3 regions of the Pseudomonas sp. 05L36 genome follow, and region 1 is predicted to be linked to each of the others. Evidence: predicted binding sites of a transcription regulator. Region 1 holds the regulator's gene; each other region holds the start of a gene.

Evidence for each region. The regulator sigma-54, encoded in region 1, starts transcription at its own class of promoters, with help from an activator protein. The targets are predictions, from matches to a motif close to ANTGGCATNNANNTTGCTNT.
Region 2: AC1DKH_RS12435 (CmpA/NrtA family ABC transporter substrate-binding protein) is a predicted target of sigma-54. The motif match lies at 1,500-1,519, and genes of this name have one in related genera.
Region 3: flgB (flagellar basal body rod protein FlgB) is a predicted target of sigma-54. The motif match lies at 2,310-2,329, and genes of this name have one in related genera.

The regions. Positions count from the first base shown of each region.
Region 1 is NZ_JBFTOU010000006.1:151,979-156,119, forward strand. It holds gene lptC (LPS export ABC transporter periplasmic protein LptC) at 1-407, shown strand, start outside; gene lptA (lipopolysaccharide transport periplasmic protein LptA) at 394-942, shown strand; gene lptB (LPS export ABC transporter ATP-binding protein) at 942-1,667, shown strand; gene AC1DKH_RS09155 (RNA polymerase factor sigma-54) at 1,851-3,344, shown strand; gene hpf (ribosome hibernation-promoting factor, HPF/YfiA family) at 3,419-3,727, shown strand; gene ptsN (PTS IIA-like nitrogen regulatory protein PtsN) at 3,740-4,141, shown strand, end outside.
Region 2 is NZ_JBFTOU010000009.1:87,237-91,377, forward strand. It holds gene rmf (ribosome modulation factor) at 1-153, shown strand, start outside; gene AC1DKH_RS12430 (quinone-dependent dihydroorotate dehydrogenase) at 388-1,407, opposite strand; gene AC1DKH_RS12435 (CmpA/NrtA family ABC transporter substrate-binding protein) at 1,636-2,847, shown strand; gene AC1DKH_RS12440 (ANTAR domain-containing response regulator) at 2,863-3,438, shown strand; gene AC1DKH_RS12445 (nitrate/nitrite transporter) at 3,772-4,141, shown strand, end outside.
Region 3 is NZ_JBFTOU010000008.1:246,916-251,056, forward strand. It holds gene flgE (flagellar hook protein FlgE) at 1-643, opposite strand, end outside; gene flgD (flagellar hook assembly protein FlgD) at 675-1,397, opposite strand; gene flgC (flagellar basal body rod protein FlgC) at 1,413-1,856, opposite strand; gene flgB (flagellar basal body rod protein FlgB) at 1,860-2,267, opposite strand; gene cheR (protein-glutamate O-methyltransferase CheR) at 2,638-3,465, opposite strand; gene AC1DKH_RS12065 (chemotaxis protein CheV) at 3,511-4,141, opposite strand, start outside.

The sequences.
Region 1 (4,141 bases):
AGTACCTGCCGGACGGCAAGCTGCAATATGATCTGGTGTCCGACAAGGTCGAGCACCTGAAAGCGACCGAGGTGACATTGCTGACCAACCCCGACCTGAATGTGTTCCGCGGCACTGAATTTCCGTGGCACGTCCAGAGCCTGCACGGCGAGGTCAACCCTGATGGCACACAGGTCGAACTGATCGATGACGTGCGCATCACGCGCTTCGACGAGAAAAACCGTAAAACCCTGATCACCAGCACCCGCATGACCGTGTTCCCGCAGCAGCAATATGCGCAGACAGAGCAAGACGTTAGAATCGACGGCGCTGGCGGTGTATCGACTGGCAAGGGAATGAAGGCGTATTTGAAAGAAAGCAGGATACACCTGCTATCGAACGTAAGAGGACAGTATGAGGCTCGTTAAAACCCTCCCGATTTTGCTCAGTCTGGGCGCAGCACTGGGAAGCGTGAGCGCCTGGGCTCTGCCGGAAGATCAACAGCAGCCTATCCGCATTCAGGCCGACGATGCCCAACTGGACGACAAGCAAGGTATTGCCATCTATACCGGTGACGTGATCATTACCCAAGGTACGATGAAGGTTACCGGCAACAAGGTGACCATGACCCGCACCCCGAATGGCGACATCGACGTGGTTACCTCGGTGGGCAACCTGGCCTACTTCGAGCAACTGCAAACGGCGGGCGACACCAAACCCGTCCAGGGCTGGGGTGTGACCATCCAGTACCACGCAACGCAAAATCGCGTTGTGCTGATCGACAAGGCCAAAGTCATCGACAAGGACAACAACACCACCCAAGGTGAGAAAATCGTCTACGACACCGAGAAGAAGCTGGCCAGCGCCGGTCGCGCCACCGGCAGCAAGGTGACCGAGTCGCGTCCGCGTATCGACATGGTGATCCAGCCGAAGAAGAAAACCGACGAGAAAAAGGCCCAGTAATGGCAACTCTGAAAGCTCAGCATCTGGCCAAGAGCTACAAGAGCCGCCAGGTCGTGCGCGACGTCAGCCTGTCCATCGACAGCGGTCAGATCGTCGGCCTGCTTGGCCCGAACGGCGCCGGCAAGACCACCTGCTTCTACATGATCGTCGGTCTGGTGCAGGCCGACCAGGGCCGCGTCCTGATCGATGACCTGGACATCAGCCACCAGCCGATGCACGGCCGCGCAAAGGCTGGTATCGGCTACCTGCCGCAAGAAGCATCGATCTTCCGCAAACTGTCGGTGGCCGACAACATCATGGCCATCCTCGAGACCCGCAAGGAACTCGACAAGGCCGGTCGGCGCAAGGAACTGGAAAGCCTGCTGCAGGAATTCCACATCAGCCACATCCGCGACAACCTCGGCATGAGCCTGTCTGGTGGTGAGCGCCGTCGCGTGGAAATCGCCCGAGCCCTGGCCACCAACCCGAAATTCATCCTCCTCGACGAACCCTTCGCCGGCGTGGACCCGATTTCGGTCGGGGACATCAAGCAGATCATTCACCACCTCAAGGCCAAAGGCATTGGCGTGCTGATCACCGACCACAACGTTCGTGAAACCCTGGATATCTGCGAAACCGCCTACATCGTCAACGACGGCCAACTGATCGCCGAAGGCGACGCTGAAACCATCCTGGCCAACGACCTGGTGAAGGAAGTGTACCTGGGCCACGAATTCCGCCTGTAAGACACCGAGGTGCGAGACTGGTCGACGAGCGCTTGTCTCGATAAAAAACAACTCTTTTTTATTGTTACAGTGCTCTAGGCAAACACGACAGTTTCAGGCATATAATTTGCTTATGTTTGGCGCCCCGGCGCCCTGTAGTGGATGGCGCGTGTGCGCCGGCGAATAAGGTGTTAAGCCCCTGCCATGAAACCATCGCTAGTCTTGAGAATGGGCCAGCAGCTGACGATGACACCGCAGCTGCAACAGGCTATCCGCCTGCTCCAATTGTCGACCCTGGACCTGCAACAGGAAATCCAGGAGGCCCTGGAGTCCAATCCGATGCTCGAACGCCAGGAAGAAGGCGACGACTTCGATAACACCGACCCCTTGGCCGACAACGCCGAACAGAAGCCCAACACCGACATCCAGGAACCCTCCTACCAGGAAACCGCCCCGACGGTTGATAACCTCGATGAGGGTGACTGGAACGAGCGCATCCCCAACGAACTCCCCGTCGACACCGCGTGGGAAGACGTTTACCAGACCAGCGCCAGCAGCCTGCCCAGCAATGACGACGACGAGTGGGACTTCACCACCCGTACCTCGGCCGGCGAAAGCTTGCAAAGCCACTTGCTGTGGCAACTGAACCTGGCCCCGATGTCCGACACCGATCGCCTGATCGCCGTGACCCTGATCGACTGCATCAACAATCAGGGCTACCTGGACGAAACCCTCGAGGAAATCCTCGACGCCTTCGATCCGGAACTGGACATCGAACTGGACGAAATCGAAGCGGTCCTGCATCGCATCCAGCAATTCGAGCCCGCCGGCATCGGCGCCCGCAACCTGGGCGAATGCCTGCTGCTGCAATTGCGCCAGCTACCCGCCAAGACCCCTTGGCTGGCTGAGGCCAAGCGCCTGGTCACCGATTACATCGACTTGCTTGGCAGCCGCGACTATAGCCAACTGATGCGCCGCATGAAGCTCAAGGAAGATGAACTACGCCAGGTCATCGAGCTGGTCCAGAGCCTCAACCCGCGCCCGGGTTCGCAGATCGAGTCCACCGAAGCCGAGTATGTCGTTCCTGACGTTATCGTGCGCAAGGACAACGAGCGCTGGCTGGTGGAGCTGAATCAGGAGTCGGTGCCACGGCTGCGGGTCAACGCCCAGTACGCCGGTTTCGTGCGCCGCGCCGACACCAGCGCCGACAACACGTTCATGCGCAATCAGTTGCAGGAGGCCCGCTGGTTCATCAAGAGCCTGCAAAGCCGCAATGAAACCCTTATGAAGGTTGCCACCCAGATCGTCGAGCATCAGCGTGGTTTCCTCGAATATGGCGACGAAGCCATGAAGCCGTTGGTCCTGCATGACATCGCCGAAGCGGTCGGCATGCATGAGTCGACGATTTCACGGGTGACCACCCAGAAGTTCATGCACACCCCCCGGGGCATTTATGAACTGAAGTACTTTTTCTCCAGTCACGTCAGCACCTCCGAAGGCGGCGAATGCTCGTCCACGGCGATCCGCGCGATCATCAAAAAACTGGTTGCCGCGGAAAATCAGAAAAAGCCATTGAGTGACAGCAAGATCGCTGGTTTACTGGAGGCACAAGGCATTCAGGTGGCTCGCCGCACCGTCGCCAAGTACCGCGAATCCCTCGGGATCGCGCCTTCGAGCGAACGCAAGCGGTTGATGTAGAGCCACGCCACAGCGTTCCAGTGGCAGGCATTTCTGCCTGCCGCTTTATGCACTGGCAACGAAGGAGAAGCTGTATGCAAGTCAACATCAGTGGACACCAACTGGAAGTGACCGAACCTCTTCGCACCTACATCGGCGAAAAACTCGAACGATTGGAGCGACATTTCGACAAGATCACTAATGTGCAGGTCACGATGACCGTCGAAAAACTGAAGCAGAAAATCGAAGCCACGCTGCATATTCCCGGGAATGAAGTGGTCGCCAACGCGGAACATACCGATATGTACGCCGCGATCGACGCACTCACCGACAAGCTGGATAAACAACTCAAAAAGCATAAGGAAAAGACCCAGAGCCTCCTCCAGGGTGCAACCGGTCGTTAACACTCCCAACCCATGATCCGACTTGAAAGTATCCTGACCCCCGGCCGTTCCCTGGTGAACGTGCCGGGCGGCAGTAAAAAGAAAGCCCTCGAGCAAATTGCCAATCTGATCGCCCGCGAAGTGCCGGCCCTGGAGATGCAAGATGTCTTCGAGGCACTGATTGCCCGTGAAAAACTCGGCTCCACCGGTTTTGGCAACGGCATCGCTATTCCACACTGCCGTCTCAAGGGCTGTGTTTCACCCATCAGTGCATTGATGCACCTGGACGCCCCTATCGACTTCGACGCCATCGACGGCGCGCCGGTTGACTTGCTGTTCGTATTGCTGGTCCCGGAAGCCGCCACCGATGCGCACCTTGAGCTGCTGCGACAAATCGCCAGCATGCTCGACCGCAAGGAAGTTCGCGAAAAACTG
Region 2 (4,141 bases), on a different contig from region 1:
GGTGGTAAATCCCGTGAGCTTTGCCCCTTTACTCTACCGTCGGTACGTCAAGCCTGGATCAACGGCTGGCGAGAAGGACGCGGCGACAACTGGGACGGTATGACCGGCACTGCGGGAATCCACAAACTCAACGAACTTCACGCCGTCGGCTAATTACAGGGCACAACACTCCGACACGACAATCTGATTTTGTACCGAGTTAACCATGCGCGTCCCATCCGGACGGCGGGCTCCGGCCCAAGGGCTCCTTTAAAGGAGCCCTTTTTTATGCCCGGTACAAACCCAATTCCCTGTAGGAGCTGCCGAAGGCTGCGATCTTTTGATTTTGATTTTGATTTTTTAAGATCAAAAGATCGCAGCCTTCGGCAGCTCCTACGGGGACCGGGTTTATCTCAGGGCCGCGATTGCGTCTACCGACTCACGAATCAGCGCAGGGCCTTTGTAGATGAAGCCCGAGTAGATCTGCACCAGGCTCGCGCCTGCGGTGATTTTTTCTGCGGCGTGCTTGCCTTCGGTAATGCCGCCGGCAGCGATGATCGGCAGCCGACCACCCAGTTCCGATGCCAGCACTGTCACGGTGTGGGTGCTCTTGTCGCGAACCGGTGCGCCGGACAAACCACCGCCTTCGTCACCATGCTCCAAGCCTTCGACGCCTACGCGGCTCAGGGTGGTGTTAGTCGCAATCACGGCATCCATTCCGGTTTCGATCAGCGCTTGCGCAACCTGTGCGGTTTCTTCGTCGCTCATGTCCGGCGCGATCTTGATCGCCAGCGGTACATGTTTGCCATGACGCAATGCCAGTTCCGCGCGGCGCTCGGCCAGATCGGCCAGCAACTGCTTGAGCGAGTCGCCGAATTGCAGGCTGCGCAGGCCCGGCGTGTTCGGCGAACTGACGTTGACCGTCACATAGCTGGCGTGGGCGTAAACCTTGTCCAGGCAGATCAGGTAGTCGTCCACGGCACGCTCGACCGGCGTATCGAAGTTCTTGCCAATGTTGATGCCCAGCACGCCCTTGTACTTGGCCGCTGCCACGCGAGCCAGCAAGTGATCGACGCCGAGGTTGTTGAAACCCATGCGATTGATGATCGCCTCGGCTTCCGGCAAACGGAACAGGCGTGGCTTCGGGTTGCCCGGCTGCGGACGCGGCGTGATGGTGCCGATTTCGACAAAACCGAAACCCAGTTGGGCGAAACCATCGATGGCCGCACCGTTCTTGTCCAGACCGGCGGCCAGTCCCACCGGATTCGGGAAGTCCAGGCCCATGACATTCACCGGCATCTTCGCCGGGGCCTTGCACAGCAAGCCGTTGAGCCCAAGACGCCCGCCCGCGCCGATCAGGTCCAGGGACAGATCGTGGGAGGTTTCCGGGGAGAGTTTGAACAACAGCTGACGGGCCAGGGTGTACATGGGCGGATTTGACTCGATTGGCGGCGAATTGAGGCGGCGATTATAGCCGGGCAACGGGGTGGCAAGCGAGGCGCGTAATCAAATCAACAGATAATGGCATATGCCTTGCACCACTCTGGGCACCAGCACCCATGCCAACGACCGAATGTGTGCAAAGACAATGGCGTCGTCCCCGGCCTGCTCACGCAAGAACTCGGGACGACGTTTTTTTTGCAAGGTGAACACGCGATGAACGAAACGTCAGCCGACCCTCTGGCCTGGGTCAATGGCAGCGATGCCCCGGAAAAAACCGAAATCAATCTCGGCTTCATGGCCCTGAGCGACTGCGCCTCGGTGGTGGTCGCCGCCACCCAGGGCTTCGCCCAACCCCACGGCTTGACCCTGAACCTCAAGCGTCAGTCGTCCTGGGCCAACCTGCGGGACAAACTGGTCAGCGGTGAACTCGATGCCGCCCACAGCCTCTACGGTCTGATTTATGCCGTACACCTGGGCATCGGTGGCGTGGCCGCGACCGACATGGCTGTGTTGATGGGCCTGAATCAGAACGGCCAGAGCATCAACCTGTCCCGCGGCTTGCAGGCGCTTGGAGTGACCAGTCCTGAAGCACTGGATCGGCACGTGCACCAAACTCGCTCAAAACTCACCTTCGCCCAGACGTTTCCAACCGGCACCCACGCCATGTGGTTGTATTACTGGCTCGCCAGCCAGGGCATTCACCCATTGCAGGATGTCGACAGCGTGGTGGTGCCGCCACCGCAAATGGTCGCGCACCTGCGAGCCGGGCGTATCGACGGGTTCTGCGTCGGCGAACCCTGGTCCGCCAGCGCCGTGCAACAGGACCTCGGCTTCACCCTGGCCACGACCCAGACCCTCTGGCCCGATCATCCGGAAAAAGTCCTCGGCTGCACCCGCGCGTTCGTCGAGCAATACCCCAATACTGCCCGGGCGTTGGTGATGGCGGTTCTGGAGGCCAGCCGTTTCATCGAAGAAAGCACCGAGAATCGCCGCAGTACCGCACAATTGCTCAGTGCCGATCAGTACCTTGACGCGCCACTGGACTGTATCGAACCGCGCCTGCTGGGCGAATACGCCGACGGCCTTGGCCATCGCTGGCAAGACCCGCACGCACTGCGCTTGCACGGGGATGGCGAGGTCAACCTGCCGTACCTGTCCGACGGCATGTGGTTCATGACCCAGTTCCGCCGCTGGGGCTTGTTGCGCGATGACCCGGACTATCTCGCTGTGGCCCGGCAGGTCCAGCAACTGGACCTCTACCGTGAGGCCGCCAGTGCCGTCGGCGTCGCCTCACCAGCTGAGGAAATGCGCAGCAGCCAGTTGATCGACGGCAAGATCTGGGACGGCTCGGACCCGGCCGGTTACGCCCGTAGTTTCAAACTGCACGCCATGAGCGACAGCTCCCATCGATCCGCCAGCCGCTGACAGGAGACCACGAACATGCTGCGTATCCTGCTGATCAACGACACCGCCAAGAAAGTCGGACGCCTGAAGGCCGCCTTGACCGAAGCCGGATTTGAAGTGATCGATGAATCCGGCCTGACCATCGACCTGCCCGAACGCGTCGAAACGGTGCGTCCGGATGTGATTCTGATCGATACCGAGTCACCGGGTCGCGATGTCATAGAACAAGTGGTGCTGGTGACTCGCGACCAGCCACGACCGATAGTGATGTTCACCGACGAACACGACCCCGGTGTGATGCGACAGGCGATCAAGTCCGGAGTCAGTGCCTACATCGTCGAAGGCATTCACGCACAACGCCTGCAGCCGATTCTCGATGTGGCCATGGCACGCTTCGAAAGCGATCAGGCCTTGCGTGCCCAGTTGCAAGCCCGCGACCAGCAACTGGCCGAGCGCAAGCGCATCGAACTGGCCAAGGGGCTGCTGATGAAAATGAAGGACTGCAACGAGGAAGAGGCCTACACGCTGATGCGCCGCCAGGCGATGAGCCGACAGCAGAAGCTGATTCAAGTGGCGGAGCAGATTATTGCCATGAGCGAATTATTGGGTTGAACAACAAAAGATCGCAGCCTTCGGCAGCTCCTACAGGGGAATGTATGCACCCCGCAGGAGCTGCCGAAGGCTCGGGCCGCGTTCGGACGATCTTTTTTGCTTTACGCACATTTCCGATATGGCACAGATCTGGCTAGGTAATCACCACAGGTAACCAACGGCGGTTGCCCCACCTACGACAAAGACGTCGCGCACCTCATTTGCCCCTGGCGAATCGGGTGGCGGCGTTTTTTCGTTTTGGCCCCACAGCACGGGGCCGGTGGTGCGGCCGTATCGGCGCCCCACCTGCAAGCTCATGACTCCTTTCGAGACTCTTCACAGCTGAGGTGCGCAATGAATTCAAGCTTCTGGAAATCCGGCCATACACCCACATTGTTCGCAGCCTTCCTCTATTTCGACCTGAGTTTCATGGTCTGGTACCTGCTCGGTCCTTTGGCGGTACAGATCGCTGCCGACCTGCACCTGACGACGCAGCAACGGGGACTGGTGGTTGCCACGCCGATTCTGGCCGGGGCTGTATTGCGCTTTGCGATGGGCCTGCTGGCTGATCGCCTGTCGCCAAAAACCGCCGGGATAATCGGCCAGGTGATCGTCATCTGCGCCCTGTTCGTCGCCTGGAAAGTCGGCATTCACAGTTACGAGCAAGCGCTGTTGCTGGGCCTGTTCCTCGGCATGGCCGGTGCGTCCTTCGCCGTCGCCCTGC
Region 3 (4,141 bases), on a different contig from region 1:
TCGCTCCAGTCTTGACCATGTATTGATCCATGGTGTGCTGGTTACCCTGAGTATCGAAGATCGGGGTACTGAACGACTTGGTAAAGGTCTCGGTCTTGGACGGGTCAAACTTGTTCGCCGCAACCGTCTGGTCGATCACCGCCGAGGTGGAGTTCAGGTTGATCGTCGACGACACGGTGCTGGTGGATTTCGGTGCCAGGTTGGAGGTGTCGATGCGCAGGTCGGTCAGCACGCCATTGACGATCTTGCCGTTGGCATCCACACCGTAACCTTGCAGGCGGGCCGTACCGTCGCTGTTGGTGACGTAGCCTTCCTTGTCGGTCTTGAATGTACCGGCACGGGTGTAGGTCAGCGAACCGTTGTTGCTCAGGACAAAGAAACCGTTGCCCTGGATACCCATGTCGAGCACGTTACCGGTGTTGCTTACGTCACCCTGGCCGAACTGCTGGGAAACGTTGGCCAGGCGCACGCCGTTGCCGACGGTCTTGCTGCCGGTGCCCAGGCGGGTCGCCGAGTACACGTCTTCGAATTCTGCACGGGACGATTTGAAACCGGTGGTCGCGACGTTGGCGATGTTGTTGCCGGTCACGTCCAGTTGTTTGTTGGCTGCATAGAGACCGCTAAGGCCGATATTGAAAGACATCATCCACTCCTTTGTGCCGTGTTAGTCGGCTCTACATACCAATGGTTTGTACTTTGGACAGGGCAACGCTGCCCAGCCCGGCCAGATTGAGCATCAACTCACCGCCGGTCTGGCTGATGGTCACGCTGTTGACGGTCGCCGGCAGGTTGGTGATCAACGCGACGGACTGGCCATCGATCGTGCTCGTGGCGCCGAAGGTGTAGGTGCCCGCCGGTACCGTCTCACCCGCATCGTTCTTGCCGTCCCAGATGAAGCTGGCGTTGCCGGCCTTCTGCGAACCGAGGTCGATGGTGCGCACGGTCTTGCCGGTTGAGTCGGTGATCTTCAGGGTGGCGGACGCCACCGAAGACGGTACCACCACCGTGCCGCTGAGGCTCTTGGTGGTATCGACCACGGCCTTGTCACCCGGAGCGATGACCGAACGGCCCACCAGCGACGATGCCTGCAAGGCCTGGGACGAGTTGTAGTTGCTGGCCAGGCCGCTCACGGTGTTGTTGAGCGTGGTGATGCCTTCCAGGCTGCTGAACTGCGCCAACTGGGCCACGAACGCGCCGTTGTCTTGGGGCTCCAGCGGGTTCTGGTTTTTCAGCTGGGTCACCAGCAACTGCAGGAACGCATCCTTGCCCAGGGCCTTGTTGCCCGTGGCGCTGCCGGTTGCCGACGCGAGGCCGTCAGTCGTGGCGTTGGTCTTGATCGAGGAGTTGGCCAGGATATCGTTGAGGCTCAAACCGCTGGTGGAATCGGTAACACTCATCTGAGTCGTCCCTTATCACTGACCGAGGGTCAGGACCTTCTGCATCATGGTTTTGGCGGTGTTCATCATTTCGGCGTTGGTCTGGAACGAACGGCTCGCAGAAATCATGTCGGCCATTTCTTCAACCACGTTGACGTTCGGGTAGTAGACGTAGCCCTTGGCATCGGCCGCCGGATGGTTCGGCTCGTAGCGCGCCTCGAGGTTGCTCTGGTCTTCGACCACCCCCAGCACCTGCACGCCCTGACCGGCGGCATCCTGGTTCTGGAACAGCGAGTCGCTGCCGCCGCTCTGGCCGCCCTGGAACATGGTGGCGAACACTGGATGACGCGCGCGGTAGGTCTGGTCGATGCTCGACGAAACCGTCTCGGCGTTGGCGATGTTCGAAGCGACGGTGTTCAAACGCGTGGTCTGCGCACTCATGCCGCTACCGGCAATGTTGAAAACACTGGATAGAGACATGGCTTACTCTCCGCGCAGGGCTGACACCAGCCCTTTGAATTTGCTGTTGAGCAGGGTGAAGCTGGCCTGGAAGCCGATCGCGTTTTGCGCGTAGTTCGACTGTTCCAGCTGGGCGTCCACGGTGTTCTGGTCGATCGACGGTTGCATCGGCGTGCGATACAGCAACGACTCGTCGCCATTGCCCAGGCCTTCAGCCTCGATGTGACGGCTGTTGGTCATGTTCAGGGCGAAGGTGCCGCTTTTGGTTTTCTCGTTCTGCTCGGCGAGCACTTTCGAGAAGTCCAGGTCCCGAGCCTTGTAGTTCGGGGTATCGGCGTTGGCGATGTTGTTGGCCAGGACTTCGGCACGCTGGGCGCGGAAGCCCAGGGCTTGTTCGTGGATACCGAGCGCTTTATCGAAGCTGATGCTCATGTCGGGAAACCTTCGGGTGACCTGATTTTTCGTAGGATCAACTTAGCAAGCCCCATGCCAATTCAAAAAAGCCCGGAAACCGGGGCTTTGCCGGCCATGGCAACGCGGCAATGCCAGAAAAGCGGCAACGGTTTTCCGCCGCATGCCGCTTTTCTGCCGCCTCCTTACCCTTTTCAGAACACCGCCGGCCACTGTGGGAGCGAGCCTGCTCGCGATAGCGGTGTGTCTGGCAAAGTTGAACTCGACTGTCAGGACGCCATCGCGAGCAGGCTCGCTCCCACAGGGAAATGCAGTGCTTGCGAGAAATCATCAGGCACAAAAAAACGGGAGTCCCTGAGGACTCCCGTTTTTTATGCGCGCCACTTTTGCATCACTTCGCCTGGTAAATGATCCCCGGGCTGCACTGGACCATCTGGTAATGATCCGGCAACCCGTTCAGCGCTTCGGAAGCACCGAGGAACAGGTAACCGCCCCGCTTCAACGTGCTGTGGATGCGCAACAGGATGTCCTTCTTCACCTCGGCGGAGAAGTAGATCAACACGTTGCGGCAGAACACGATGTCGAACTTGCCCAGACTCGCGTAGCTGTCCAGCAGGTTGAAGGAACGGAATTCCACGCGGCTCTTGATCGGCGCCTTGATCGCCCAGCGTCCCGGTCCTTTCGGGTCGAAATAACGCTGCAGACGCTCGGGCGACAGACCGCGGCCGATGGCCAGGCTGTCGTACTCACCGGTCTTGCAGTTGTTCAGCATGGTGCCGGACAGGTCGGTGGCAACGATCTGCACACCCATCCTCAACTGACCCATGTTGACCCGCTCGAACTCGTCGATGGACATCGACAGCGAATAGGGTTCCTGGCCCGACGAGCATGCCGCCGACCAGATGCGCAGGCGCTGGCCGGGACTGGCCTTGATCGCTTCGGGCAGGACCTTGTTCTTCAAGACTTCAAACGGGTAGGTGTCTCGAAACCACAGGGTTTCATTGGTGGTCATGGCATCCACCACCTGCTCGCGCAAACCGCTGCGCGGTTGCGTCTGCATGCGCTGAACCAGCTCACCCAAAGACTTGATGCCTTGCTGTTCCATCAGTTTGTTGAGACGGCTGGAGACCAGGTACTGCTTGTTTTCACCGAGCAAAATGCCACAGGCTTTTTCCAGGAATACCCGGAACTGTTCGAAATCCAAATTACCCGTAGACAATGATGCCGCCTCTTAAATCGTGTTGACTGCCTGGGGTGCGAACCCCTAGCTGAAATCTGCTGCTTTGATCCGGTCGACTACCCGGGATGCCAGGTCATCAGGACGGAATTTGGCCAGGAAGTCATCGGCACCGACCTTCTTGACCATCGCCTGATTGAATACCCCCGACAACGAAGTATGCAGGATGATATGAAGCTTTTGCATGCGCGGGTCGTTGCGGATTTCCGCCGTCAGGGTGTACCCGTCCATCTCCGGCATCTCGATGTCGGAGATCATCATCAGGAACTCTTCTTCCGGTTTCTTGCCCTCGTCGACCAGTTTGCGCAGGTAATCCAGCGCTTGCCGACCATCGTTCAACGCCACCACTTCGACGCCGACCGTTTGCAGGCAACGCGTGACCTGCTTGCGCGCCACCGACGAGTCATCGACCGTCAGCACTCGCAACGAAAGCGCCTTGTGCCGGGTTTCGACATCCACCACACCCACGGAAATCGCTTCCGGCGTCGGTGCCACTTCCGCCAGCACCTTCTCGACGTCGATGATTTCGACCAACTGATTGTCGACCCGCGTCACCGCCGTCAGGTAGTGATCGCGCCCGGTGCCCTTGGGCGGCGGATGGATCTCCTCCCAGTTCATGTTGACGATGCGCTCCACCGAGCGGACCAGGAAACCCTGG